DNA from 4 places in the Paenibacillus sp. JNUCC 34 genome. Region 1 is predicted to be linked to each of the others. Evidence: riboswitches for the same ligand, from Rfam matches in the RefSeq annotation. Region 1 holds a riboswitch; each other region holds the start of a gene.
The links. Region 1 has a riboswitch for cyclic di-AMP ahead of AC2TF5_RS27395 (C40 family peptidase). Riboswitches for the same ligand answer to the same signal wherever they lie in the genome.

Region 1 (7,551 bases):
CGGTCAGTCCAAAGCGGTAAATGCCAAGGGAACGGCCATTGCCCTTGAAGCTACCCCGGTAGTGAGACATGGCGTCACGTATGTTCCAACTTCACTCCTGGCCAAAAGCTTTGGAATCCCAGTAAAGTGGAACGGTAAATCCAAGGTTTCGCTTCAAGGAAGCAAACAATATGCTTCCGGAGCTGTCGGCGGCATGATCTTCTGGTTAAGCCGTGATGACGGTACAATACTAACTGGCCAAGCCGGTAGTGTCCCGAAGAAAGCCGGCAAGGCTTCAATAGAGCATATTGATCTGCTCAGTATCAACCCCCGTAAGATTAATCCCTCCAGCTACGTGGTGGATATAAACAACTCTTACGGCGAACCGCATATTCATGAGTCTCACACTCGTGTCCTCATTTATAACGGAAAGATTGTTAACGCAGGCAGCACCAATTACGCTAACTTTAGCGGCCGCAATACGAAACCGAATATAGACGACTATAAAGGAAATGTAGTGATCATGAACGGCAGCACCCTGCAGCTTGTCCACCCTACTGGGAAGGTAGTCAAAACGTATAATCTTGAGGCCATTACCGGTGTAAAGGATGATTTCGTTGTGGAAGCAATCGAGCCGGAGTTTCTACTAGTCCGCCCTTATAAAGAAGCAACGCTATTTATTGTTCATCCTACAGCCAAGCAATCCATTCTGATTTATCAAAACCTGCAGCTGGATGATGAGGCAAAGAAGCTGATTGAAGAATATCCTCCAAATGAAGTCGGCTATGTCGGCGACGGTCTGACATACACCGGATTTAAAAATCAGAAGTTGACCTTTAATTGGAGTCACCCTTTGCTTGATAAGAATAAAACGTTTACGTACAAGCTCCCCTTTTAGAATACAGACCGCACTTAGCGGTAGTTATTCTTGCGAGCTAAAGATGTAGCTTACTCCAAAGCTTATACTTTTCTTATCCCTTAAATAAAAGCCCGGACGGATCTTATCCGCACCGGGCTTCCTCAATTTATTATTCCGATTCTGTATCGAGCGCCTGTTTAAACTCGTCAGAAGAGGCATTCCACCATTCCTCGTTTTTGGAGATCAGCAGATCCTTCAGTGCTTGTTTCTCCACGTTACCCAACCCATCAAGAATTATTTTGCGCTTCAATGCCGCATCCAGCTTATTCACATGGTCAGCGAGGATTTTCCAGCCCCGCTTCGCTTCCTGATCGATCCACATCTCACATGCGGTCATACCGCCATAGTGCTGTCCCTCAGCTGTACGATCTACAGCTACCCATACAATCCACAGCTGACGGCCGTTAGGCACATCCTCCCGGTTGGTAGAGAACTTAATGCCACGTTCCACCTTGCTCTTCGCGTGCATTGCACCAATCTCAATTTTTGCTACTCCGCCGTCAATGATGACCGGAGATACACTGTTCAGATCAATGGAGCCTGCTCCGAACCCTTTGTGCTTGCTTTTACTGCTTATGATGTTAAGGGCAATCTGCTTCTTACCTGTTTGTTCCTCATTCTCCATTACAGCAAAACCTCCTATATAAGGACGGAAGAGACCTCCGCCTTGCTCATTCTTCTAAATAACTAGTCCCAATAATTTTATTTTAACTAATAATCGCCTAAAAGCAAACATATACATGCTATAGATGCTTGTCAACGGGAGGTTGTTCGATATGGTCCCACCACGCGCCAAAGTCTTTCTTTCATCCCTGCTCGCCCTCGGTCTCCTCGGAGGGTCAATGCTGTTATTTCTGCAGGGTATCCATGTTTCAGCGCCTGTTCTCGCTCCAGAATTGGGCAAGCCTGCGATAGTGGAGAAAGCCCCACTCTCCCCGCCTAAAGCTCAGTACGATGTACCTGCTCCTGCACTGAGCAACAGACTGGTTGAATATCACATGGATGTCAGGTTTGAGCCGGGCGAAAACAAATTGAAGGGAAAACAGACGATAACCTGGACTCATCCTGGTGAAAAAGCCGTAAACGAGCTTTACTTTCATCTTTACCCTAATGCTTTTGCATCCAAAGAAACCACGTTTATGAAGGAATCTGGTGGCAGACTTCGATCAGACCGTATGCCTGAGGACGGATTCGGATCCATGACGATTACGGGGATCAAAACAATTGAAGGGCTATCTCTGCTCAACCGTCTCCAATTTGTGCAGCCTGATGATGGCAACGCGAAGGACAAAAGCCTGGTGAAGCTGCGTCTGCCGCGTTCTGTTAAAGGCGGGGAGAGCATTACGCTGAATATGGAATTTGAAGTCGATATGCCCAAAATCTTTGCACGTATGGGTACAGCTGATGATTTTGTAATGGCTGGACAATGGTTTCCGAAAATCAGCGTATACGAGCCTGCGGGAGTTCGCGATCGCACGGAGGAAGGTTGGAATCTCCATCAATACCATGGAAACTCTGAGTTTTATGCTGACTTCGGCATTTACAGCGTCCGTATCCGGGTGCCGGAGAACTATATTGTTGCAGCCACTGGTTTTCCGACTAAACCGGCCACAAAATCAAACGGTGAGAAGGTCTACCAATTCTACGCAGACGATGTTCATGACTTTGCCTGGGCAACCTCGCCCAATTTTGTCGTAGCGGAAGAGGCATTTTCCGCACCTGGTGTACCCGGTGTCCGCATTAAGCTTTACCTTGATCCGGTGCATAAAGACCTGAAAGACCGCTATTTTGATGCTGCCAAAGCAGCTTTATCCTCTTACGGTAAATGGTACGGCTCCTATCCGTACGCTACGTTGTCCATTGTAGTGCCTCCAGACGCTGGAAACGGCGCGGGCGGTATGGAATATCCGACGCTGGTGACCGCTTTCGGAGCCAAGGACGATTCGCCAGGGTACGAGCTAGAGCGCACGATCATCCATGAAATCGGACACCAATATTTTTACGGCATGATCGCGAACAATGAGTTCGAGGAGGCCTGGCTCGACGAAGGATTCACCTCCTATGCCGAGGATCGGGTAATGGAGCAGGAATACGGATTAACCACTAACACGGCAGCACAAGCTGCGGCCATATCCTCGCCTGAGCCGCTTAAACAGGAATCTTGGAAATACGGATCTCACGAAAAATACGCTTTGAACGTCTACACACGCGGCAAGCTGGTGCTGCAGGACATTGAACGCCTGGTCGGCACACAGACGATGGACAAAATCATGATGACTTATGCGAAAAAATACCGCTTCAAACATCCGACAACTAAAGATTTTCTACAGGTTGTGGAGCAAATCACCAAACAATCGTGGCAGCCTTATTTTGACCAATATGTATACGGTAACCTGATGGCTGACGTCGCTGTGGAGAACATTCAGACCCAAAATACCGGAACCCGGGAAGACCCCGCCTATAAGACGATTGTGACCATCGTGAGCAAGGGCGGCACCGTCTCCAACATCCCGATCAGATTTGCATTTGAGGACGGGAAGACGGTTGAAAAGGTGTGGGACGGCAAGAACGGAAAAACCCAGTATGAAATCAAGCATAAATCTCCACTACTCTGGGCAATGGTTGATCCGAAATACTCAATCGTGCTCGAGAACAAACACATCAATAACTATATGAAGGCGGGAATGGATCCGAAAGTTGTCACGCGCTGGAACCTGAGCATCACCAAGCTGGTGGAGACACTGTTCGGCAGCCTGTCATGGTAAGGGGGGAGAACATGAAAAGCTACGCAGGCAAAGGCTGGACCAGTGTGAAAGATCAGTTCTATGTTATTATTCTTCTGTTTCTGTATCGCCTTCTGTGGGGATATTGCCTGTATCGCCTTGTCAAATCAGCCGTCGTTCCGCTTCTGATGCGATTCCCGGACCCTGCTCCGAATGAGCTTAGTAAGCTGTTGTATTTTTATGAGGGCGAAAGGGCCCTGACTCAAAGCAACGACGTTCATACCTATGCCTGGATACTCATCTGTATGCTGATCATCCGGATGCTTCTGACTCCTCTTATTCATGCTGGTATATTTTACAATCTCCATCAAGAGACGAAAGGTGAGCGAGGTCTGTTCTTCTTCAAGGGCATCCGTCAGCTATGGAAACCGGTAACTTTATTTTATGTGGTTGAGACGATTCTGACCTTTACCCCCGCATATTGGCTGGTGCCGAAAATGTTACCTTCACTATTAGCTGCCATTCGCGACCCGTCTACGTTGCTAAAGATCGCTCCTTACTTCGTCTGTTGGCTGTTGTATGCGTATCTCATTCATTTGTTCTTTCTTTATATGCAGTTCGGCAAAACAGCTGGCATGGGCATGATATCCGCTCTGATGGTCTGTCTCCGTCACATCGGAAAGGCTATGCTCATCTCCATTACGATCGGCGGAACAGCGATAGCTCTTCTCCTTCTGCTCAGCGGTATGTCCTTCCTATGGTCAGGTCTGATCGGATTAATCATTCAGCAGACCTCCTATTTTGTGAGTAGTCTATTCCAGTTGTGGAGCGTTACCGCTCAATATCATGTATGGCATACTCACAGTCGTCAAATTTAAAAGATGTTCACATATCCATAAGAAACCTGAATCATCCATTCATAATTCTCATCCCCAATTAAAAAACCAATTTTCACCTTAAATTCATGCATTATATGTTACTGTTAATCTCAAAAGATGCATAATGCTAGCCAACAAAACAAAAAAATTCCGTTCTCCACTAGGAAGAACGGAATTTTTTTGTTCAAATATACTTTCCTCGATTGCCAAAAAGTTAATACTCTGTTAAAATAACGAATGTGTTAGTAACAACTTTGTCATCTTTCCTGTAACTATTTCATATGGATGAACTATCATTGTACTTATAATTTTTCATATCTTAAGAAGCCGAATTCCCGTTCCAACGGGAAACGGGGGAACCGTCTTGGGTGAATTGATCTCGCAACAGAGGGATCATAGGCTAACCTTCAGCCGAACCCTTAAGCTAACCTCGCAGGCATTGGAAGGAGCTTATCACTTGAAAAAGAAGCTAACAGCCGTTTCACTCGGTCTGGCTCTCGCCCTTACGCTAGGTACCGGAAGCGCTTTCGCGGATTCCAAGTTAAACAGCGCAATCAAACCCGTCATTGGCGTCTCTTATAAATCGGGTGGAACCACAACCAAAGGATTCGATTGCTCTGGATTTACAAGTTATGTGTTCAAGAAACTCGGGATGACTTTGCCGCATTCATCGGCATCCCAGTATAAAGTTGGGACTGCAGTACCGAAGAGCCAACTGAAAGCCGGCGATCTTGTATTCTTCAACACCTCAGGCAAAGGTGTATCCCATGTAGGGATCTATGTAGGTGGTGGCAAATTTGCACATTCCTCAAGTTCCCGCGGTGTCACCATCACCGCAATCAACTCCAGCTATTTTGGCAAGCGTTACATTGGCGCCAAGCGGGTCATGAGCCCGAGCAAATACAAATCCGCCGCTGTGAACTACAATTAATTTCATAAACAAAAGTTTACTTAAGCCCGAATGAGATTCACCACAATCTCCTTCGCGGCTTTTTCTTTATACTTTTATAACGTGTGAAATAGGGAAAAAGTTTGCACCTTTACGAGAAATTTTTTATGACAATAATTCGACACGGATATCTATCTATTCTATTCAAAAGACAGCAATAAACAATTGCCAAGTGGACAGGCCCTCTGATAGAATATTCAATGTAATAACTTTGTCATTATTGTAAGGGCTTTTATACATAGAATGCATATGCCAAATTCCAGAGCAATGGAAGCGGGGGATCCAACCACGGGTGAATTGATCTTGCTACTAAGGGATCATAGGGGACCTTCAACCGAACCCTACAGCTAACCTCGCAGGCAGCGGAAGGAGTTATTTATGCTTAAGAAGTTCAGTGCGACCGTGTTAGGCCTTACGATGCTGTTCACGGCAGGCTTAGGCAGCGCTTTTGCCGACAGTAAGCTGGATCAAGAAATCGATAATGTGCTAGGGACAAGATACAGCTATGGTGGTACGTCAACAAGCGGTTTTGACTGTTCTGGATTTACAATGTACATATTCTCAGCAATGGGAATGAAGCTTCCCCATCAGTCAGGCTCCCAATTTGAGATGGGTGTGGCCGTATCCCGCGAAGACCTTCGCCCGGGGGACCTCGTATTTTTCAATACATCAGGTCAGGGCGTATCCCATGTAGGTATTTATATCGGGGATGATCAATTTGCCCACTCCTCCACTTCAAGAGGGGTCGTGACCAACCGACTGGGTGACAGTTATTATGCGGAGCGTTATATCGGCGCCAAGCGAATTATGGATGATTCAGCATACGAAAGCCACGTGTCTGAATAATTTGAAATCATTTATATCATACAAATATACCCGCGAAGAGAAGCATCCCTTCTTTTAGCGGGTGTTTTCTTCTTATTTCGTAAATCATGAAAGGAGAATGACCTTTGCTTCCCATGGCACAACGGTTTTATGCGGTTCCAATGGACTCGTATCATGCAGCGGAGATTTGCAGCTGGACCTACCCATCTCCTTATAATATCTACGGCTGGCTCCCCTGGGAGCAAATGAAAGGACTTGGTATCGAGTTTGGCGATCCGGACATCCGCGAGCAGCAGTATGTATCCATACTCGATGAAGAACAGCGGATGTGGGGATTCGCACAGTTGTTCCCAATGGAAGGCGTTACGCGGATTGGTCTTGGTATGCGACCTGATTGGTGTGGACTCGGAATGGGTAAACGATTTGTGCAGTCTATTGTGGATGTGGCCAGGCAGCGGCGTCCTGAGGATGAGATTGACCTTGAGGTCTTAACTTGGAATGAGCGTGCAATCCGTACATACTCCAAAGTCGGTTTCCATGTTACGGATACGTACGAACGGATGACTCCGACTGGCAAAGCTCTTTTTCATTGCATGGTTTATATGTCCAGAGACGATTCCGGAAATTCCATCTGAAACCATTATGACTATGAAAAATAGCACAATTTTGTGTAATTTTAGTCAAAGAAAGCGTTGTTATGTTGCTTTTTTTGTCACAACTGCTATGATGTCTTTGTATGTTCGTTTATAATAGAATCAATTGCAGTATACATAAGAAGGGACGATATGACGATGCAAAAATGGATTATGGGCGGATTGTTCTTCGTCGCATGTGCGTTGGCCCTTGCGCTGATGTTTACGCTTCCAGGGAAAGAAGAAGTAGCTGAAGAAGCAAAACCAACAATGCCTGAGGTAACTTTGGACGCGGCGGCGGCTGAAGCTACGTTGAAAGCCAGCTGCATTACTTGTCATGGTGATCAGCTCCAGGGCGGAGCAGGACCAGCTCTCCAGCAAGTAGGCGGACATATGGACACTGATGCATTGTTTAGCGTGATCACGAAGGGGCGTAAAGGTATGCCTGCCTTTAAAGATCAACTTAAACCTGAGGAAGTTGCCAACCTTGCACTTTATCTGTCTGAGAAAAAATAATAAGCAGAAAAACACGCTTGGACAGGACCGCTCCCGTTCCAAGCGTGTTTTTTATATAAATATCCGCTGCTGCTAATCCTGCTCCTTATTGTCCTTGGAGCGGCTTTTTTCGTATGCCTCGTTAAACTGC
Region 2 (7,551 bases), 360 kb from region 1:
ATGTGAGGGTCCAGACCGGAGCCAGAGTTCGTGATAAGGTCAATCGGAAGCTCGCTTACCGGCACATCCGGATTGTTGTTCTTCCAGGACTCAATCGATGCTTTCGTTCTTTCCATCAGGTCTGGATTGGAGGGTGCGTAGTTGTTGCTTCCCGATCCAGCGCCGTTATACTCAATACTCGAGACCCTGCTATGGAAATATTTCGGGTCCGTAAAGTTTTGCCCGATGAGCTCCGAGCCAACCACTTTTCCATCGCTGTTCTTGATCAGGCTTCCGTTCGCATGATCCGGCATCAGAAGCTGCGCCGCGCCTGTCGTTACGAGCGGATAACAAATACCGCACAGGATGATAAATACAAGACTTGCTCTTAGAGCGGTACTAAACAAAAATCGGGCCGTATGAGCTTTTTTCGGATCATGGTTATTCATCGTTATTCGACCTTTCCATATCTATCTTTAGATTAATTTCCGCTCTGTCTCTTCATTAAATCCACAAATGGACAATCATATCAATCAGCTTGATACCGATGAACGGTACGATCACACCGCCCAGTCCGTAGATCAAAATGTTACGCTGCAGCAGCTTGGTCGAGCTCATCGGCTTATAAGCTACACCTTTCATTGCAAGTGGTATGAGCAGCGGGATAATAAGGGCGTTAAAAATCAAAGCCGATAAAATCGCGGACATAGGGGAACCCAGCCCCATGATATTCAGTGCGTTCATGCTCGGAATGGCTGCCGTAAACATCGCCGGAATGATGGCAAAATATTTGGCTATGTCGTTCGAGATACTGAAGGTGGTCAATGCGCCGCGGGTCATCAACAGTTGTTTCCCAATGGCAACCACTTCAATAATTTTGGATGGATCGGAATCCAGATCGACCATGTTGGCTGCTTCCTTCGCGGAGGTTGTGCCGCTATTCATGGCAAGACCAACGTCAGCCTGCGCAAGTGCCGGAGCATCGTTCGTTCCGTCACCGGTCATGGCGACCAGTTTGCCCTCGGCCTGCTCCCTGCGGATGACGGCTATTTTATCTTCAGGCTTACTTTCGGCGATGAAGTCATCCACACCTGCTTCCCGGGCAATGGTAGCTGCAGTCAGCGGATTGTCGCCGGTACACATTATCGTCTTGATGCCCATTTTGCGGAGCTGGTCAAAACGTTCCTTCATGCCTGGCTTCACCGTATCCTTCAGGTAGATGAGGCCGTAAATCTGGTTATCTACCGCCACAGCCAGCGGTGTTCCCCCTTCGGTAGCGATGGCGTCTCCTTTGGCAATCAGATCGGATGGGATCATGCCTCCCTGAGACTGAACCCAGGCTCTTACGGCATCGACTGCTCCTTTGCGAACTTTTCGGCCGTCTTTCAGATCCATACCGCTCATCCGTGTCTCGGCCTTAAATTCGATGAATTCGGCACCGGATGTAATGGATTCGTCAAATCCTAAGCTTTCCTTCTTCATCAGTTCGAGAACAGAGCGGCCTTCAGGCGTTTCATCCATAACTGAGCTTACAGCTGCCCACTGGGCAACAGAGCCGACAGGTTCCGAACCGACCGGGATAAACTGGCTTGCCATCCGGTTACCAAACGTGATCGTTCCTGTCTTATCGAGAATCATCGTATTGATGTCGCCGGCAGCTTCAACCGCTTTACCGGACATTGCCAGCACGTTGAACTGCGTTACCCGGTCCATACCAGCAATCCCGATTGCGGACAGCAGACCACCGATGGTGGTTGGGATAAGACAGACGAGAAGAGAGATCAGGACGGGAATCGAAAGCTCGATTCCGAGATATTTGGCGATCGGGGCAAGCGTGACAACCACAATCAGGAATATTAATGTTAGTACGGTCAAAAGGGTATTCAACGCAATTTCATTTGGTGTTTTTTGCCGGGATGCCCCCTCTACGAGCGAGATCATCCGATCAATGAATGACTCGCCGGGGTCGCTAGTGATCCGGACTTTAATCTGATCACTAACAACCCGTGTGCCGCCGGTTACCGAGCTGAAATCCCCGCCGGCCTCTTTAATAACCGGGGCTGATTCTCCGGTAATGGCCGATTCATCGACAGATGCCAGACCCGCGATCACTTCGCCGTCACCGGGAATCATTTCGCCTTGCGAGACCACCACGATGTCACCTTTACGTAAATCGGTAGACGGAACACGCTTGATGCCGCCGCCGTCCATAACCTTGTTGGCCGCGATTTCCTTCTTTGACTGCTTTAAGGAGTCAGCCTGAGCTTTACCACGCCCTTCAGCAAGAGCTTCGGCAAAGTTGGCAAACAAGACGGTTAAGAGCAGAACCACAAATACGGTCAGATTAAAGCCGATGCTGTCTTCTGTCCCGAAATAATGGGGAAAGATAGTCATGAGGAGGACAATAAATGTACCAACCTCGACAACAAACATCACGGGGTTTTTCATCATGGCAATAGGGTTCAACTTGATGAAGCTATCTTTTAACGACTGGCGAACCATATCTCCGTTTAATACCTTTTTTCTATTGTTATTCATTGGGATAATCCACCTTTTCTATTAACGGATCATTAAATGCTCGGCAATCGGGCCAAGCACCATCACGGGCAGGAATGTCAGCGCCCCGATGATCAGGACTACCGCAATCAGAATAAACGCAAACAGCCGGTTATCCGTGCGGAATGTCCCTAGTGTCTCAGGAATCCACTGCTTACGCAGCAGAGAGCCGCCTACCGCTAGAAGCGAAATCATCGAAATATAGCGGCCGAAGAGCATGACAAGCCCTGTTGATATATTCCAGAACGGCGTGTTATCCGCAAGACCTTCAAAGCCAGAGCCGTTATTCGCTGCCGAGGAAGTGTATTCATACAGCACTTGTGAAATGCCATGAAAGCCTGCGTTCGTAATGCCCGCTTGACCAGCGTCTGTCATGAGAGCGAGAGCAGTCGGCGCCAGAATAATGAAGGGATGAGCCAGAATGGCAATCGCAATCAGCTTCATCTCCCGGGCTTCGATTTTCCGCCCAAGAAACTCCGGCGTTCGTCCAACCATCAGCCCGGCGAGGAATACGGCCAGAATAGCGTACATTAACATATTCATCAGACCGACGCCTTTTCCGCCGAAGACAGAGTTCAGCATCATGAGAGACAACGGTGTTATACCGCCAAGCGGTGTCAGCGTATCGTGCATGTTATTGACCGATCCGGTTGTGGCTGCTGTGGTTACGGTCGTAAACAGAGCAGACTGGGCAATACCGAACCTGACCTCTTTGCCTTCCATATTGCCTTGGGAAGCATCGATTCCTAGTCGACTCATCGCCGGGTTACCATTCGATTCCGATACGTAGGCAAGTGACAGGAATCCGATGAACAGAACCATCATGGCCGAGAAAATAATCCAGCCCTGCTTGCGGTTTTTCGCAAATAAACCGAATGTGTAAGGCAGAGCCGCCGCAATACACCACATTGATAAAATCTCGATTACGTTAGTCAGCGGATTCGGATTTTCAAACGGATGAGACGAATTGACGCCGAAATGTCCACCACCGTTCGTACCCAGATGTTTGATCGATTCCAGTGCAGCCACTGGACCAACTGAAATTTGCTGCTCGGCGCCTTCAAGCGTCGTTACATTGATGGTAGGTTTTAAGGTTTGAGGAACATGCAGCGCAACAAGTAGCATGGCCACTGTAAAGGCCAGCGGGATGAACACCCGTGTATGTGCCTTAACAAAATCTTCGAAGAAGTTGCCTATCGTTGTTCCCTTGCTGGTAATTGCCCGAATGAACGCGATAGCGACACATAAGCCGGTAGCAGCGGAGGTGAACATCATCATGGTGATGACGGCCATCTGCGAGAAGTAGGAGAGACCCGATTCTCCGCTGTAGTGCTGCAGGTTTGTATTGGTCATGAAACTGATAATAGTATTGAACGATAGCGTTGGCTCCATATTGTCAATTCCGTTTGGATTGAACGGCAGTATCTTTTGCAGTCGTAGTATGAGATACCCGGCTGCAACCAGCACAATATTGGTCATCACAAAGCTGATTGCATATACCTTCCAGGTCATGCCTTTGCGCTCTTTAAGTCCGATCAACGCATAGATCGGTTTCTCCGCCCAGGAGAACCATTTATCCGTTCCGTTCGCTTCATTGCGAAATACATTATATACGTAGGTTCCGAGAGGCTTAACGAGCAGCACCAGAACCAGAATAACGATGGCAATTTGTACAATGCCCATGATTGATTGCTTCCTCCTTCAATAACACCCCTAGAATTTTTCCGGGTGAATCAGCGCGTAAATCAAATACAGAAAAATAAAGATCATAAATGCGATAATGATGATCATTGGTTATCAGCCTCCGGTTCATTGACCACGCGTCCGCACCAGGATAAAAATAAGGTGAACAGTGCGTAGGTTCCTCCCAGAATGAGCACCATGCACAGATCCTGCATGTAAATCCCTCCAAAATATTTTTTGAAAGATTATGAATATGGTCTAGCTGACGAGTGATGAAATTAAGAAGGAAACATTGGTATGGTTCGTATGCAGCACGATATCTGCGCCAAGTCCTTTATAAATTAATCTCGGGTTGCTTGAATGAGTGATGACATAGATCGGATCCAAAGTCCAAGTACGGCAAATCCGCAAGTAACGGCAGCACAGGTTCAGACTGCTTTCAAACAGAAACACCCTGCCGACGGAAAACTCGGGAATGATCCAGGTTTGTTCATCGGTGGTGTCGATCAAGATCATGTTGTTTTTGGCTCCGAGCTTATCCAGACGATCTTGCTCTACCCGGTTGTTCACGATGGCTGCAAACGGAATTTTATTTCGGATAAGCTGGAGTACGAATTCCTCCCCTGCCTTGGTTGGAGCGGATACGATGATCAGATCCTGCGGTTTTTCCATGTTTTCTCCTCCTATTTGTTAGAAAGAGAAGGCAACAAAAAAGAAGCCTCAGGGAAGGAGAGTCACTCTTCCCGCGGCTTCTGATGACACAGTGAAATACACCGTGCCCTGCACACGACAATCGTTGCCTCTCTCGATACGCTTACGAGGTTAGCTGACGGATTCGGGCGTGAGAGTCGCCCTACCCATAGGCAGGTATTCTGCCGATGTGATTCACCCCTGGAAGAAAAGCAAGTCTCCCGTTTGGTTCCCCCGTTCCTTTTCCATTCAAGGATTCAGCGAATAAAAAAGCACTTTGCAAAAAACCACAGAGACATTAAGCCCTGTGGTCGTGTTTCTCGATCACAAGCTTCATCATCCTCTCCTTGTGAGCAGACCGCGTCAATTGAATGCGTGACTGCTTAACTCAACGCTTACGAGGTTAGCTGTCGGATTCGGGCGGTGAGAGTCGCCCTACCTGATCCGATTCCATAGAGTCTTCGGATCAAGATTCACCCCTGAAGATGTTCATGGTGGCTCTCACACCACCTGGTCCATCTCCTTGTTTGGTTCCCCCGCTTCCCTTGCCCAGCAAGGGAATTCAGCGATTCATGTGAAAACATTGTTCATTTCATGATTCGTATCATACGTCTGGCGGTTCGTAATGTAAATCGAGGGAGAGGCACATTTGAGGTGTTTTTTAACAGGATATCGGGGGAAAGGGGGATTGGTCACCAGAATACTGCTCCATACTCTGTATTTCTCTGTATTTCGTTGATTTCTCGTAAAGTGGCAAGATACCGTGTATTTGTATGGATAATCGATGTCAAGCCCTAATGTACACGTTTTCTTTTGGCTTTTTCGTCGATATTTTGAATTTTTAGACCATAAATGAACATTTACTTTGAAAGGGCAATGACGTATGATTCATCCGAATTTAACCATGATCTAAACGCTGAGCTCTCTAAAGGGAGTCGGGGGAACCCGGACAATGAGCAGGTTTCAGAGCAAACGGACTCAGGAGTATCTATAAACATGCATTCACATTTCCATAGTACTGGTCAAGCGTCTCACGCTCCGGTAACATAGAGGGTAACAAATGTACAAGGAGGAGCTATGCTTCTACAATTCGGTTACTCCCAGTATGAGAGCAAAGTATATGAAACACTTGTGACGAGCGGCGAGGCGATGGATGCATCGAGTATCGTGAAGTTGTCCGGTGTTCCGAAGGCTAAAATTTATGAGGTGCTGGACCGGTTAGTGGACAAGGGAATTGTCATGGATACGGTATCTGGCAAAAAGCGTACCTATACGGCACTCCCTGTGGAAGCCGTGATTGATAAACTGACGCATGAGTTTGAGAGTGACATTAAGGAGCTTCGCTCGGCGGGGGTCCGCAAAACGGTTGTGGATGATCAGGTGTGGAGTCTGAAATCGCACAGCTCGATCCAGGCGTTCTGCAAACAGATGATTGAGGAAGCGCAGGAGTCTGTTCTCGTCTCAATGTGGAGCGATGAGTTTAATGAAATAACCGATCTGCTGGACCGGAAAGAGCGGGAAGGTGTGCGCGTTGAAGCTTTGGTGACGGGGGATGACCATCCGGAAGTGTCGCTGTCCAAGCTGTATGTGCTGAATCCTACGGCGGATCACGATAAGCTGGAGCGGTTCATGCTTCTGGTGACAGATACGAAGCAGCTTCTATTCGCAGGCGTCGAGCAGGGCAGCTGGCAGGCAATCCGGACGCAGGCACAGCCCTTTGTGAAGGTGTTTGTTGAATTTTTCTACCACGATATGGCATTGACTGCATTCAGTCGTAAATATCCGGAAGAGATGTTCAAAGACGAAGAGATTAAAGCGCTTTTGCTCCGGCTGCGCTATTAAACAAGGACAGAAAGTATGGAGGAATGACTACTCCGTGCAGTCTCTCACAACAGCAAAGGGGCATCCCACAGGTCAATGGACCTTTTGGGATGCCCCTTTAAGTGTGTACAGTATGAGTTTGAACCAAACTTACAACTGCTCTGCGGTTCGGGACGAAGCAGCAGCTCCATCCTTGTCAGGAGCAGAACGGCGAGTTAGCGAGAATAACGCGACACCGAAGGCAACGGTAGCAATGATACCGCCGACCCAAGGGTTGTGGGCTACCGTGTGGCTCTGATCAATAACGGTACCGCCGATGATTGAACCGGCAGCGATTCCTAGGTGAAGCATGGAGGAATTCAAGCTAAGCTGTGTTTCTGCATTGTCTGGAGCCAGCTGAAGCAGATAAGTCTGCTGAGCTGGAGAAATGGCCCAACTCAGCGCACTCCATATCATCATGGCTATTAGGAACACCCAGAACGAGATTTGAGCTGTGAGCATGACCACGAACATCGATACCGAGAAGCAGGCCACAATGGTGAGGATTGAACGTTTCGTACCGAAACGGTCAGATATCCAGCCGCCGACCCCGCCGCCTGTTACGGCTGCGATGCCGAACAAAAAGTAAACGACACTCATCATGTCGTTGCTGACGTCGAATGTGGACTGTACATAAGGCTTCAGGTATCCGTACAAAGTCAGATGACCGGTGAGCAGCAGCAGGACGATAAGCTGGGCGCTGATAATCTTGCTGTTCTTCAAGGACGCAAGCTGTTCACGAAGCGGTACTACCGGGTTCGGAGCTGTGCGTGTCGTGAATAA
Region 3 (7,551 bases), 1.1 Mb from region 1:
CACCGGGTTCATTATTTGTAGTATACCCAATGGGTAAATCATTTGTAAAGAATGGTTGGACATTCCATTCTGCATGATACGTCTATTTCACTTTGTTTATATGGATGTGGTATACTATAGTGGTCGGCTTAGACATAATATTCTAAGCACATAATGTGACTTTCCTATAAGGAGGAGAAACTCATGGCTATCGTCAATGTATCCGACCAGACTTTTACTAATGAAGTAGAAGGTCAAGGAACGGTTGTAGTTGATTTTTGGGCGCCTTGGTGCGGTCCTTGTAAAATGCTTGCTCCGATTCTGGACGAATTGTCCCAAGAACTCGGCGATGATGTGAAAATCGCAAAGGTGAACGTAGATGAAAATCCTGAATCTGCTTCCCGTTTCGGCGTGATGAGTATCCCAACACTGATCTTCTTTAAAGACGGCCAGCCTGTTGATAAAGTTGTCGGTCTGAACTCCAAAGAAGCTTTGAAAGGCATTATTGCCAAACATCAGTAAGCAAGCATCTATTATATAGGATGTACGTGTACCCATACAGCGCCTTCGGTTTCGGACCGGAGGCGCTTTGTGTGGTTTTGAATCATAATCTCCCTGGAGAGGAGTAGAAGGATGGAAGATTTCGCGAAGAAGCTTCAGGAACAGGAAAAGGCGATGGAGAATATCCGTAATAAGCTGGCTCTTCTGCCCGATCTGCCGGGCTGTTACCTGATGAAGAACGGGGAAGGCACGATTATATATGTAGGTAAGGCCAAGGTTCTCAAGAATCGGGTGCGTTCCTATTTTACAGGCAGCCATGATGGGAAAACCCAGCGGCTTGTTTCTGAAATCCGCGATTTTGAATACATCGTTACGGGCAGTAACATGGAAGCCTTGATTCTGGAATGTAACCTGATCAAGACACACCAGCCGCGTTATAATGTGCTGCTCAAGGATGACAAAACGTATCCATACCTAAAGATTACGAATGAAGCGCATCCCCGGCTAGAAGTAACGCGGCGGGTGCTTAAAGATAAAGCAAAATATTTTGGACCTTATCCGAACGGTTATGCAGCCCATCAGACCAAAAAGCTCCTCGACCGTATGTATCCGCTTCGAAAGTGTGGGGTAATGCCGAAAGAGGTGTGTCTGTACTACCACATGGGCCAGTGTATGGCTCCGTGTGTGAAAGAGGTGCCTCAATCGGCTTACGAGGAAATTACACGTGAAATCAGCTCTTTTCTAAGCGGTGGACATGAAGAAGTGAAAAAAGAACTGCAGCGAAAAATGCAGGAGGCAGCCGAAGAGCTGTACTTCGAGCGTGCCAAAGAGCTTCGGGATCAAATCATGCATATCGATGCCATTATGGAGAAGCAGAAGATTACTACTGCCGATACGAAGGACCGGGATGTATTTGGGTTTTCAGTCGATAAAGGCTGGATGTGTGTGCAAATTCTATATATGCGCCAGGGTAAAATGGTTCAGCGAAACGCATCCGTGTTCCCTTACTACGGAGAGGCGTACAGTGACTTCATGTCATTTGTGGCACAGTATTACAGTGACAATCCGGCTCTGCCTCAGGAAATACTTCTGCCAGGCCCTTCAGTCGATGATGCGGCTTCTGCAGAGGCAGTTGCCCCTTCGGCTGAAGCAGAAATGAAAGAGATGGATCCACAGGACGACGAAGCTATGCAGCTAGATTCTGTTCCGGCTACTGAGGCTTCCGATAAAGCTGGCGATTACCTCGGTGAAGGAGCAGGAAGCGTGGACGCTGCCGGTGGTGCTGCAGCTCTGCAGGAGTGGATCGGTGTGAAGGTGCACGTGCCGCAACGGGGCTTGAAGCGCCAAATGATCGGGATGGCCTCGCAAAATGCCAAAGTATCGCTGGATGAGAAGTTTCGGCTAATTGAACGGGATGAAGAGCGGACGTCGATTGCTGCTGCTAACTTAGGCGAGGTAATCGGTCTCGACACGCTGCACCGGATCGAAGCGTTTGATAACTCGAACATACAGGGGACGAACCCGGTCTCTGCCATGGTTGTGTTTATTAACGGTAAGCCGGACAAGAAGGAATACCGGAAGTATAAAATCCGATCCGTGCAGGGGCCAGACGACTATGAGACGATGCGAGAGGTTATACGGAGGCGGTATGAGCGGGTGCTTAAGGAAAATCTGCCTATGCCCGATTTGATCGTAGTGGACGGAGGCAAAGGCCAAATTTCTGCAGCCGTGGATGTGCTGGAGAATGAGCTCGGTCTGTTCATTCCAGTCTGCGGACTTGTTAAGGATGCTAAGCATAAGACGGCTCAACTGATGGTGGGTGATCCGCCGGAGCCTGTGTCGCTGCCTCGTGACAGTCAGGAGTTTTATTTGCTCCAGCGCATACAGGATGAGGTTCACCGGTTCGCGATATCTTTCCACCGAGATCAGCGGGGGAAATCGATGGTTACCTCGAAGCTGGATTCAATTCCAGGAATCGGAGAGAAACGGCGTAAGATGCTCCTGAAGCATTTTGGATCTGTCAAAAAGATTAAAGAGGCCAGTATTGATGACTTCCGGCCTCTGTCTATAGGCGATAAACTTGCCAAAGAGATTTTAAGCGCACTGCGTGATGAGGAGTCGTAATGTTGTTGGAACAAAGAGAAACGGCCTCCGTCCTATGTGGACGGATAAGCCGTTTCTTTTTTTATTTTGGGTGTATTGAATTTATAGATCACGTAACCGACGATGGCTGGCAAAATAATGTAGAAGATCCCCATCCATAAGTTAACCGGATCGTTCATCATCATGAGACTGAAGCCCATTAGAATGCTGTTGAACACCACATGCGCGAATACGGCGGCCATGTATCCGTAACGCAAGAAGATGAAACTGAACAGAAGCCCGATGATGACTAGCTCAATCGGTCTTGATATGACCGGATAGATCGGATACAAGGTGTGACCGAGAGCCCAGATGATCGAGGTGATGAGGCTGGCCACGAACGTGTTACGAACGATTTTTTTAACCATTTTAATACCGAACAGACGGTAGACAGCCTCTTCCGATATACCTGCAAACCAGGCCATCAACGGAAACAGCCATGGGTACAACATGTTAAAAGGTGATTGTGAGGCATCTGTTGTAGACCAGGTGTTGAGCGTAAGACCCAGCGCGATAAAGATCAGGGACTGTACACCAAGCAGAATGCAAGCCCACAAATACCCGAGTTTCATGCTTTCCAGCACGTATACGCCATACCCGGGTTCTTTGGCACGTGGCCATGGATTTAATCCCTCTTCCTTACGCCATAATCCGTTCCCTCCAACGAGTGAGAAGTAGAGCAGGGCTGAGAATACGATGGAGTAGACCGCATAAAAGATCAGGATACCCTTAATGCTGGCATCGCTCATTCCGTCTGCTTTAAAGACCGGCAGTAGGTTATAAGTGTTCAGCATTTGAATAACAAACAATAGCAAAGCAAGGAAAATACCTCTTTTAAATGAAGTGTGAGCTTTGGTTTTTACGCTGTAGACGATTGCCAGAATACCCAAAACGAGTGTAAACAATCCGTAGCCCAGCATTGTAAGCAAGGTAGCGTTAAGCGTCTGCTTCTCCACATAGGCGGTATGAGCACTAGGAACGGAAAATACAGGCTCGTACGAACGTAGTTGGCGGTCTTCAAAGGAGAAGTTCAGCTGAAGACGAGAGTCTCCGATCTTAGCTTCCGGGTCCTCATATTTCAGACCAGGTTCCCCTTCGCCAGTAATTCGTTCAAGCTTGGACGTATCATAACCCGCTCGGTGAAGCCAAGGTGCAGCAAGCGCCTCCTTCTCGGCTAGTGACATGTCGCCTTCGATCATCAGGAGCATCTGCTTTCGTACGCCACCCATCTGCAGCATGGCCCCTTTGTAACTAGAGCCGACCATATCAAAGGAAAAACCGGCGATACCCGCGTTCTGCATATGTACATCCACATTTAAAGCTGTCCCATCACCTTGATCAAACCTTACGCGATAAACATCATAAGGATACTTGCTTTCGAACTTTTTGTTATATTCGGTCAGCAACTTTTCTTTGGATAGGTATCCGTATACATCAGATCGGGATTGGTATGTAACGAGAGGTTCTTTACCTGGTGCGATGTTGTACTGCAACTGTTCCTGTACGAAGCGTTCGGCGGCTTCTGCCGCTGCCTTTTTGGTGATTAACTCGGGAGTTTTTACCTCTAGCGTGTCAGAGGCAGTAGACGGAAATACCTGAAAAATTAGAAACAGAATCAGGCCGATTGCCCCGAGCACCATTAAAGGTTTTTTGTTCGACTGAAGTTTAAGGGGCTGTCCTGCTTTATTCATGTCATTCCTCCTTGGTAATAGGGGTTAGAAATCGTTTGAAACGTTTCTTTCATGGAAACATAAATCAATATAACATAGATATGAAAGCAACAAACGGGTTATCCCATTCAAAATTATGAAAGATACGATGAAAACGAAGGAAAGATTTCGAAAACCTCAGAAAACCATGTGCTACTACTCTTGAATATGCCCAATTCCGCTCTTTTTTAAGTTAATTTACGTTAAAATCGGCTTTGGGTTCCTAAGGATATTGCGTTATAATCACATCATGTTAATAGATCAGCCGAATTTCGTAACGAAAATGGGGGAACCATTTAATTGGGGTGAATTTCTCTGCTGTATAGCAGTGAATAGGGCGACCTGTGATATGCCCGAATCCGTCAGCTAACCTCGTAGGCTGCAGCACAGGAACCCAAACGCGTAAGGCATTGGATTTCCAGTGTCTTTTTTTCTTTGACTTTTTTTAAAGAGGTGAATATGTTGACTTCCAAATTATTTTGGCTCCGCTTGTCGCCGCCGCAGATTCTTGTTATGGGGTTCGGAGGAATTATCACGATTGGAACCTTGCTCCTAATGCTGCCGATTGCCAACACGACAGGGGAACCGCTGAACTTTATGGATGCCTTATTCACTGCGACATCCGCGACCTGTGTTACCGGTCTTGTGGTGGTGGATACGGGGACATTCTTCAGTTCATTCGGACAGGTAGTCATCATGCTACTGATACAGATAGGCGGTTTGGGTTTCATGACCATGGCCACGCTATTTGCGCTTGCATTAAAGCGCCGTATTTCATTAAAAGATCGTCTTGTCCTGCAGGAAGCGATGAATCAGTCATCGATGGAGGGGATCGTCCGACTGATCCGCAGGGTTCTGCTGTATTCCTTGGTGATTGAAGCTAGTGGAGCACTACTACTGACCCTTCGCTGGGCATTTGATATGCCTTTCGGGAAAGCTTTGTACTACGGAATATTTCATGCAGTAACGATGTTTAATAATGCGGGATTTGATCTGTTCGGTCATTTTGGAAGCTTGACCGGGTACGTGTATGATCCATTAGTCAATTTTGTAGTTATGTTCTTGATCGTATCCGGAGGAATTGGATTTATTGTCATGGCTGATCTGGTTGATTATAAAAAAAACCGCAGGCTGTCATTGCATTCCAAGGTGGTTTTGTCCATGACAGGCGCGCTTATTTTGATAGGGGCAGTTGTCATATTCATATTTGAATTCACGAATCCAAAAACATTAGGATCGCTGAATTGGGGTGGAAAAATTCTTGGCTCCTTCTTTCAATCGGTCACACCGAGAACGGCAGGAGCTAATACGCTCGATATAACCGGTTTGCGTCAGGCCACACAGTTTTTCATGGTTATTCTGATGTTTATCGGAGCTTCCCCGGGATCAACGGGGGGCGGGATTAAAACGACGACATTCACGATGATGATCGCTGCCGTTATAGCAATGATGCGGGGGCGGGATGAGATTGTGCTATTCCGGTACCGGCTGGTTCAGGAACGGGTTCTTAAAGCGCTGACCATTACGCTGCTTGCACTGCTACTGGTGATATCGGTATCGATGATTCTGTCAACGACAGAGGACAGTAGTTTCCTCTCTATACTGTTCGAGGCAACGTCCGCATTCGGCACCGTGGGGCTGACCATGGGATTAACACCCCACTTGTCATTATTCGGAAAGCTTCTGATCAGCATTACGATGTTTGCGGGGCGTCTTGGGCCTCTAACGCTTGCATATGCTTTAGGCCCTAAAAAGGGTAAGGAATTGTATCGTCATCCAGAAGGAAAAATGATTATTGGATAAGGAGATTGGCAGAGAAATGAAACCAAAGCAGTTTGCGGTAATAGGGCTAGGGCGATTCGGATCAAGTCTGGCGCTTGAACTGATGGATTTAGGTTATGAGGTACTCGGAATCGACCGGGATGAAGAAGTGGTCGAGGACATGAGTGAGTTCCTCACCCATACCGTAGTTGCCGATGCGACGGATGAAGAAGTACTCAAGTCACTCGGAATACGGAACTTTGATTGCGGCATTGTAGCAATAGGTGACGAGATCCAGACGAGTATTTTGGCGGCAATTATTCTGAAGGAATTGGGTGTAGCCACAGTCGTTGCCAAGGCAATATCCGTATTGCACGGCCGGGCGTTGGAAAAACTGGGTGTTGATCGGGTTATTTTTCCGGAGAGAGATATGGGAATACGAGTTGCGCATCAACTTGTTACGCCGAATCTTCTGGATTACATCGAACTGTCCAAGGACTACCGGATCGTGGAAATGACGGTGACGGACTGCATGGATGGCAAGACACTTAATGAACTGAATACCCGTGTCCGTTACGGGATCAGTGTTGTGGCATTGAATCAACGTTCGGGTGTGATAGTGGCCCCGACGGCGATGGATATTTTGCGTGCAGGCGATATTATGGTTGTTATAGGAGCAAAAGAGAACATCGATCGCTTTGAGGGCGAAGTCGTAAATATGTAGAAACGAAGGATTTATCTATCTATATTCAATAGCCGGTATATCATCGGCATATAAAGCCAATAACCTGACGTATTTCTCTCGGTCAGGTTATTGGCTTTTGTCCTCTTCAAGCTTGCGGAACAATGTTTCAGTCTCGGCAATCCAACGACTGGCGGCATTGCTGAGCTCGGAGGGATTTCCATAAATGAGACTGGTCGTTCGCCGGGTCTCAATTAGAGCGGGAATGTGGATGTCAACAAGTCCGTTATCCGACAGCAGCTGAGGTCGGAGATAGGACTTGGGAAGGAGTGCGGCCGCTTTACAGGTGGGAATGAGACGCACAATCGCTTCGAAAGAGTCGATCTCCATGCGGATGTCCGGCATGATCCCCCAGCGGTGAAACAGATCATCGGTCAGCTTCCGGTACCAGGTACCTGTTGAGAAGATGATCATCGGCAAGCCTTGTAGCTGTTCGATTCCGACCTCTTGGCTCTCAGCCAAAGGATGTGAAATCGGCAGTACGAGTTCAAGATGATCGTCGAACAGCGGAATGCAGTTAAGGCCAGGCTGATTAATGGAAGAAGCAACGATGCCAACTTCCACTCTTTTGTCACGGACGGATGACACGATTTCATGTGTCTTGCCTGTGATTAGTTTAATCTCGGCTGTAGGATGACGTTCCATGAAGGCATTTATCAGCGGGGGCAGCGTAGTCTGAAGCGTTGTCAGGCTGGCTCCAAGTGAGATTGTAATCTG
Region 4 (7,551 bases), 2.3 Mb from region 1:
ATATAACGCTGAAGGAATAAATATACGACAACGACCGGAATAAGACTTATCGTCGTCGCGGCCATAATGATAGCAGGCTGCTGATTAATACCATTGTTATACGTGAACATGGCCAAACCGATTTGTATGGTGTATTTAGCAGCAGTCTTCAAAATAAGCAGCGGCCACAGCATATCATTCCAGACACCAAGAAACAGCAATATGACCATGGTTGCGATAATCGGTGTACACAGCGGCAGGTAGACCCGGCTGAACACGGTGATTTCCTTGGCTCCATCCAGCACGGCTGCTTCCCTTAAACTGCTCGGCAGCTGGTCAAAGAACGCTTTGGCCAAAAATGTTCCAAATGCATAGTTCATCGCAGGAAGATAAAATGCCAGATAATTATCAACAAGACCTAACTTGCTGAAGAGCAAATACTGTGGAATCATCGTCATCTCGAATGGAATCATCATCGTGCTCAGTGCGAGTAAGAGCACTAGGTTCGCCCCTTTGAAGCGGAGCTTGGATAAGGCATAGCCCGACAACAAGGCCGAAAGCGAACTAATGATAATGACCCCACCGCTGACAATGACTGAGTTACCGATATATTTGAACATTTTAATATTGGTAAAAGCCGCTTCGAATGTCCTGATCGACGGTTCCTCGGGCCAAATCTTGGGCGGAAACGATATATTAAGCCGCGCTCCCCAATCGAAGCTCGTTACAAGCATCCAGAGAAACGGCACAATCATTAAAAACGAGCCTAAAAACAGAACAATGGTCAGTATAAGCTGACTTAAAGATATCCTTTTGCGGCGAACGGTTACTTTGGGTATTACTGTATCGGCCATGATTTCCCTCCTATCCTTTTTACTGACGGTTTCTCACTTGTTCAAATACGGTCCTTGTGTTAATCCAGACTGTCTTTACGTCGGTTAAGCAGCATGAGAAATACCGTCAGCACGAGGATTATTAGGAACAGCAGATAAGACACTGCCGTGGCAAGCCCCATCTGTGAAGCCAGAAATGCATTGCGGTAAATATACAGCACGACCGTCATCAGACTGCCTCCAGGATTACCGGCTGTACCTCCGATCAACCAAACGTCTGTAAATCTTTTCATACCACCGATGGTTCCCATAATGAGCATAAAGACAAATATTGGCCGCAAGTAGGGAATGGTAATATAGAGCCACTTACGGTACGTTCCCGCTCCATCCACTTCTGCAGCTTCGTATAGATCACGGGGAACACTTTGCAATCCAGCCAAAAAAATGATCGTGTTATAGCCAAGCGCACCCCATAGGCTCATCAATACAATGCTGTACCGGGAAACCTCCGGATTCGTAAACCAGCCAACCGGCTCAAGACCGATAAAACTGATCACGAAATTGATCAACCCTTCCTTTGAAGGAAAGAACAAGAATGAGAATAACAGGCTTGTTGCGACTCCAGATACTACGTTAGGCAGAAAGTAGACCGCTTTAAAAAAATTTTTTCCCAGATGCCATTTCAAATTGTTGATCAGACTTGCGAGAATGAACGACAGGGCAATGCCAAGCAGTACGGACCAGATGCCCATCACAAAGGTGTTTGTAAGCGCTTGCCAAAATAAGGAGTCTTCTAAAGCATAACTGTAATTGCTCATACCTACCCATTTTCCATTCAAAGCAAGGCCTGATGTCTGGTGAAAACTCATAAACAGTGCAGCAAACATCGGATAAATGGCAAAAGCAAGCACACCGACAATCAAAGGAGCACTAAACAAGTAACCCATCCAATCATTACGTGTAAATCTGAACTTCCTCTTGGACATAGTCCTTTGATTGGATAGGTATTTCCCTTCTGGGGTGGATGACAAACAGCCCCTCCTCCTCTCTAGATTGAGATCCGGATTGAATGACGAATGGATGTACACTCGCTCTAATCCATTCTGTAAATGGTTATGTGGACAAATCCGGAATATGTTGTTTTTTTATACGCCAATTTATTTCTATAACCAAAAAACCTGCGAGAATTCCGCAGGTTTTGGTTGTAATTTCCTCCTTCCTGCGGATCTTTTTTATAACAGCAGGCTTATTGTCAGCAGATTAAACAAGGCCAGCGGCAGAATAGGATTGAAAGGGGCAATAGGTCCCGGAGGGTTGAAACCAGGGGAAAATCCCGGAAAGAAACCACGCATGTCGTCAAGTGGATCCATGCTCAAATACACAAAATCCACATCCACCCCTACTACCACACCCACAATAATCTCATTATGCACCGTGTGGACTTGCACTTTTCGATTGACCATGTTATTCATCGCATGATGTACTTTTTCCTTGTGTTGTTTCATTAAATGCGCGGTATGTTGGTCGCATTGGTAAACGACATGATGACTCGGGTATGTTGTTGTCATATGTTCACTCCTTTTATCGTCCTTACCCTCATTGTATGCATACGCCCAATACAGGGTGTATGCCTATTATTAACATAAAGAAGGGGTTGTCCCCAAGTCATCACAGATGACCAGAAGACAACCCCTTTTTTTGTTATATAAAAATCATTTTAAAATCCGATTTGCGCCATTATATTTAGGTCCCCAATAGGAGCTGTTTATGCTGTCAATTGTTACTCCGCTGCTAGTGGCAGAAATAAATTTATTATCACCGATATAAATGCCTACATGAGATGTTGAAACTTTGTTAGTAATGAAAAATACGAGATCCCCTTGTTTTAAATTGCTCTTTGACACCGAAGTTCCGTAATTGTCATGCATCGACACGGAGCTATGAGGCAAGCTGACACCCATTTTACCATACACATACTTCACATAACCCGAGCAATCAAATCCGGTGGATGGCGAGGCACCTCCCCAAACGTATTTGGTCCCAAGGTATTGTTTAGCTAGTGATACAGCCTGATTTCCTTGGGAAGTGCTTGGAGCTGTCCAGGCAGGAGGATAATTTTTTCCATCCGTACTGATGATAGCAATTTTGTTTTTAGAGTCCCACTTCAAAGAATAGCCAAACGTTTCTGATACAAACCGAACGGGAACAAAAGAACGGCCATCGACGATCCGCATGCTCGTGTCCATGACAACTTGTTTAGAACCGACTAAAGCAATATTGGAACCGGATTTTAGTACGATGGTGGTGTTTCCCTTTTTAATCGTTACTTTAGAGCTCGTAGAACTAATCTTTTCATAGTTTACGGTGGAGCCCATTTTTTCTACGATCATTCGAATAGGCACCTGAGTGAATCCTTTACTGTCAATAAACGGCTGCTCGTCCGGAAAAGAAACTAAGGAATCGTTAATTTGTACCTTAATGGAAGAAGTAGCAGCGCTCGCTGGATCAGAGCTAAGTACGAGAGTCGAGGCGACAATGGCCCCTGAAAGTAAAACCGATTTCAGTAAGTTATTCATGATGTTTTCCTCCCTGTTGCTTCCGAGGTTAGTTGACGGATTCGGAAAGAGGTATTTCCTAGTTTATATTTTCAAATAAACATTCACCCCAAATAAAGCTCCCCCGTACCAAACGTTATGCTCGTCTGGATTCAGCACTTAATAAACCAAGTTAACCATTATAAAGTAACATACCCAGCTCTTTGATATAGGTCGAAATTGTGTCCATTTTATGAAATTATGAACAGATTGTAACTTTTAGAGCGAAATTGATACTTTTTCGATACTTATAGTACGTGTTCAAAAAGGTCGGTTTTCAGCACCGAAGCATATGCTTCCGATGTGCGTTTTTTCAAAACGCTTGAGTTGGATGAAGCTAGGGACTGAGGAGCGGAGCTGCACGTTTTCGTAGAAAACGTCTTCGGAAGCATCAGCTGTTTTGGGTACGTGAGCACCTAAAATGTTTCCGGAGGAAACATACTTCGTAAGCATCCACTTAGGACCGGCTGAATTCAAGATTCGATGCCGAGCCCACTTCCTGATTCACTTCGTGATCAAAAGCGGACTTTTTGAACAACCTCTTATAACAATTCGGACTTCACCATATACATATATAATGAAAACCTCGCTTGACTTTTTCCAAAAAGAAACCGTATATTAATGTCATACCCTCTTAATAAGGAGAGATTTTGATGTCGGTGGTCGTTCTTAACTAACCAAATTTCATATGATTGGAAAAACCCTTTTTTTCATGGCCTGAAAAGGCTATGTTTATTTTCTTATGGTTTTTTCCATCTGTGTAATTAGTTAAGAACAACGGATATCAATTGAAGCCCGGGAGGTCTATCCTGTTTTGGCGTCTTTTCATCCGTGCTGAGTTCAGCACGGATTTTTTGGTAAATAGGACTGCGTACAGTAAGTGCTGGCAGCTCTATTTCCTATGGAGACGATCAATTTCAAGGCGGACTGACTAAAGGCAGAGAGTGAACCTACGTTCATTCTCTGCCTTTTTTTGTTTTTCACGGGCTCTTTCAGGCAAATATACACCAATACAAAGGAGTTTGATCACAAATGAATTTAGCTACAATGAAATTACTGCAATTCGACAAGGTCCAAACCGAACTGGAACGCTTTGCCGTCTCATATCTCGGGAAAAATCACATTCGTGAAATGACCCCTCTCACCCAGCTCAAGGTAATCCGGCATAGGCTGGATGAAACTTCTGAAGCCAGTACACTACTCCGTGCTGGGGCAAGTATACCCATCCCTTCCTTGGAGGGAATAGAACCTGTTCAACAGCTGCTGGGGACCGGTTATGTGCTTAGTGAACGCGACTTCGGCCATATCCAACAATTCCTACGCAGCTGCAGGCAGCTCATACGTTATATGGCCACCAAGAGCGAAATTGCTCCAAAGATAGCCTCATACGCCACTTCAATGTATGAACTCGCTTCATTGCTCTCAGAAATCGAACGCTGTATTTATAGCGGCCGTGTTGTTGATGGTGCAAGTAAGGAGCTTGCGAGAGTCCGCAAAAAAATCGCTGTATCTGAAGAGCGAGTCAAGCGAAAACTCGACAGTTTACTCAGCAAACACCGAGCCATCATGCAGGAAAGTCTGGTCAGCAAACGTAACGGCAGGTATGTTCTGCCCATCAAGAAAGAACACCGCAAGCAAGTTAACGGGGTCGTGCTGGATGAATCGGCAAGCGGACAAACGGTTTATATCGAGCCTAGTGATGTCGCAAGCCTCCAACATGAGCTGAGCTTTTTGCAATCCGAAGAAACCCGTGAAGAGACCAAAGTGCTCAGTGCATTGACCGAAACGGCTGAGAGATACAGTCACGAATTGAAGCTGAATGCAGATACTGTCGGAATGTACGATTTTATTATCGCGAGGGGTAAATACGCCCTGTCCATCAGCGGACGAAACGTGGAACTTAATGATCAGGGGATCATTGCGCTCAAGCAGGCCACCCATCCTCTGTTGGGGCCAGGTATGGTCCCACTGGATTTTGCAATCGGTCGTAACTACAAGTCCCTGATCATAACAGGTCCAAATACAGGCGGTAAGACATTAACACTCAAAACCGTTGGTCTATTAACCATGATGGTTCAGTCGGGTCTGCTCATCCCTGTTCAGGAAGGCAGTCAATGCAGCATATATGAACAGATTTCAGTCGATATCGGAGATGGTCAAAGCATTGAACATGCGCTTAGCACCTTTTCGGCTCATATAAGAAACGTCAATCATATTTTACAAACCGCCAATGACAAAACGCTGATATTACTGGATGAAATGGCTTCAGGCACGGATCCTGGAGAAGGTATCGGCCTCTCGATCGCCGTGCTGGAAGAGCTGCATCGCCGCAGGGCTACGGTTGTCGTTACGACTCACTTTACAGAAATCAAAAATTTTGCACGTATAACTCCTGGGTTCGAAAACGCACGAATGGAGTTTGACACAGAGACACTTGAACCGAAATACCGGTTGAAAATCGGAGAGGCCGGACAAAGCTATGCTTTTGTCATTGCTGAGAAATTGGGGATTCCTTCAGCAATCATTGCACGTTCCCGAGAAATTTCTGAAGCTGGTGTAGGACATGACAATACGATGTTCCCAAGTTACAACGTCTCCACGAATGAATCCCATACAGATGAGATTCATGTGCCTGCTAATGAAGACAATCCGGAAGATGTATCTATTGAGGAAAGTCACAGTCCTGATGAGGATGATTTCTCTGATCAATCAAGTCACGATGTAGAAAAACGATCCGAGGAAACGCCTCACAGCGAAGGTCGAATTCATGAGAAAGATCATAGCTCGAAATCCACTAATTATGAGCTCGGAGACAGCGTGTACGTATCGTCCTTGAACAGGACGGGTATCGTCTGTGAAACTCAAGATTCGCGCGGTATGGTTGGCGTGATGATCCAAAAACAAAAGATCAAAATCAACCACAAACGCCTCACACTGCATATTGCAGGTAAAGATCTGTATCCTGAAGACTATGACATGGATATCGTTTTTGAGAGTAAAGAGAACCGCAAGAAACGGAAGTTGATGAACCGAAAGCATGTCGAGGGACTAACCATTGAAATAAAACCTGAATCCTAAAGGAGGACATAACTATGATAAGAACAGAAAAAATCCAGGATTACACCCAAGTAGAACAACTGCTGAAAAACGCGTTTAAGAATGAGGCTGAGCCTCGACTTGTTGAACGTATCCGTGACACCGAAGACTTTATTCCGGATTTGTCCATCGTAGCCGAGGCAGATGGACAAATTACCGGGCACATCATGTTCAGCTTAACTGAAGTATTAGATGATGATCAATCATATCAAGTAGGTTGTCTCGCCCCTCTCGCCGTTGAGCCGACCTTACAGCGTAAGGGGATTGGCGGGGCGTTAATTCGAGAAGGTCTGAACAGATGCCGGCAATTCAACATCCCGTTAGTATTTCTGATCGGTCATCCTTCGTATTATCCGCAATTTGGATTTGTTAAGGCAGGTGATTATGGCTTTCAATTGAAACAGTTCGAGGTTCCGGAAGAGGTCTTTATGGTTTACGAAATCGAGGAAGGTGCTCTACACCGTTTCAAGGGCGAGCTCTGCTATTCCGACGCCTTTTTGGAAATGGAATGAATCGCTTCAATAAATAAAAACAACAATCCTTCATCAATCAGCGCCATAACCAGATTTGTGGCAATGTCGGCGGTAAATGTTGTACAATAAAGCTTAAATGACAATTTGAAGGATGGTTTTCAACATGTATTTAGCTGATGATTGGAAAGATTATGAAGTTATAGATACCGGAGGCGGAGAAAAGCTCGAACGTTGGGGCGATGTTATTCTGCGCCGCCCGGATCCGCAAATTATTTGGCCGCTCAACAATGACAGTAGTGTATGGAGAAACGTTCACGGCCATTATCACCGGAGCTCATCGGGCGGCGGAAGCTGGGATATGAAGAAGCAGCTTCCTGAGCGTTGGAACATCTCCTATGACCAGCTTAAATTTCACATCCGTCCGACGAGCTTTAAGCATACCGGTCTGTTCCCTGAGCAGGCTGCTAACTGGCGCTGGATGATGAACAAAATTTCGGACGCCGGTCGTCCAATCCGTGTGCTCAATCTGTTCGCATACACTGGAGGAGCAACCGTTGCTGCAGCTTATGCTGGCGC

Region 2: linked by a shared signal. The riboswitch ahead of AC2TF5_RS01160 (hypothetical protein) and the one ahead of AC2TF5_RS27395 (C40 family peptidase) in region 1 are both predicted to bind cyclic di-AMP.
Region 3: linked by a shared signal. The riboswitch ahead of AC2TF5_RS04385 (TrkH family potassium uptake protein) and the one ahead of AC2TF5_RS27395 (C40 family peptidase) in region 1 are both predicted to bind cyclic di-AMP.
Region 4: linked by a shared signal. The riboswitch ahead of AC2TF5_RS17005 (C40 family peptidase) and the one ahead of AC2TF5_RS27395 (C40 family peptidase) in region 1 are both predicted to bind cyclic di-AMP.

What each region holds. Positions count from the first base shown of each region.
Region 1 covers NZ_CM177770.1:5,933,168-5,940,718, forward strand. The annotation lists gene AC2TF5_RS27375 (copper amine oxidase N-terminal domain-containing protein) at 1-877, shown strand, start outside; gene AC2TF5_RS27380 (YwhD family protein) at 1,008-1,523, opposite strand; gene AC2TF5_RS27385 (M1 family metallopeptidase) at 1,675-3,663, shown strand; gene AC2TF5_RS27390 (hypothetical protein) at 3,675-4,499, shown strand; cyclic di-AMP (ydaO/yuaA leader) riboswitch at 4,815-4,953, shown strand; gene AC2TF5_RS27395 (C40 family peptidase) at 4,957-5,430, shown strand; cyclic di-AMP (ydaO/yuaA leader) riboswitch at 5,689-5,825, shown strand; gene AC2TF5_RS27400 (C40 family peptidase) at 5,827-6,294, shown strand; gene AC2TF5_RS27405 (GNAT family N-acetyltransferase) at 6,408-6,908, shown strand; gene AC2TF5_RS27410 (c-type cytochrome) at 7,065-7,421, shown strand; gene AC2TF5_RS27415 (4a-hydroxytetrahydrobiopterin dehydratase) at 7,494-7,551, opposite strand, start outside.
Region 2 covers NZ_CM177770.1:253,400-260,950, forward strand. The annotation lists gene kdpC (potassium-transporting ATPase subunit KdpC) at 1-428, opposite strand, end outside; gene kdpB (potassium-transporting ATPase subunit KdpB) at 484-2,517, opposite strand; gene kdpA (potassium-transporting ATPase subunit KdpA) at 2,539-4,218, opposite strand; gene AC2TF5_RS01155 (potassium-transporting ATPase subunit F) at 4,249-4,326, opposite strand; gene AC2TF5_RS01160 (hypothetical protein) at 4,477-4,890, opposite strand; cyclic di-AMP (ydaO/yuaA leader) riboswitch at 5,014-5,181, opposite strand; cyclic di-AMP (ydaO/yuaA leader) riboswitch at 5,286-5,486, opposite strand; gene AC2TF5_RS01165 (TrmB family transcriptional regulator) at 5,986-6,750, shown strand; gene AC2TF5_RS01170 (MFS transporter) at 6,880-7,551, opposite strand, start outside.
Region 3 covers NZ_CM177770.1:956,962-964,512, forward strand. The annotation lists gene trxA (thioredoxin) at 184-501, shown strand; gene uvrC (excinuclease ABC subunit UvrC) at 613-2,604, shown strand; gene AC2TF5_RS04380 (CPBP family intramembrane glutamic endopeptidase) at 2,637-4,313, opposite strand; cyclic di-AMP (ydaO/yuaA leader) riboswitch at 4,585-4,727, shown strand; gene AC2TF5_RS04385 (TrkH family potassium uptake protein) at 4,791-6,134, shown strand; gene AC2TF5_RS04390 (potassium channel family protein) at 6,151-6,816, shown strand; gene AC2TF5_RS04395 (LysR family transcriptional regulator) at 6,904-7,551, opposite strand, start outside.
Region 4 covers NZ_CM177770.1:3,637,099-3,644,649, forward strand. The annotation lists gene AC2TF5_RS16990 (carbohydrate ABC transporter permease) at 1-833, opposite strand, end outside; gene AC2TF5_RS16995 (carbohydrate ABC transporter permease) at 893-1,843, opposite strand; gene AC2TF5_RS17000 (hypothetical protein) at 2,045-2,380, opposite strand; gene AC2TF5_RS17005 (C40 family peptidase) at 2,525-3,388, opposite strand; cyclic di-AMP (ydaO/yuaA leader) riboswitch at 3,391-3,535, opposite strand; gene AC2TF5_RS17010 (endonuclease MutS2) at 4,439-6,484, shown strand; gene AC2TF5_RS17015 (GNAT family N-acetyltransferase) at 6,499-7,014, shown strand; gene AC2TF5_RS17020 (class I SAM-dependent methyltransferase) at 7,139-7,551, shown strand, end outside.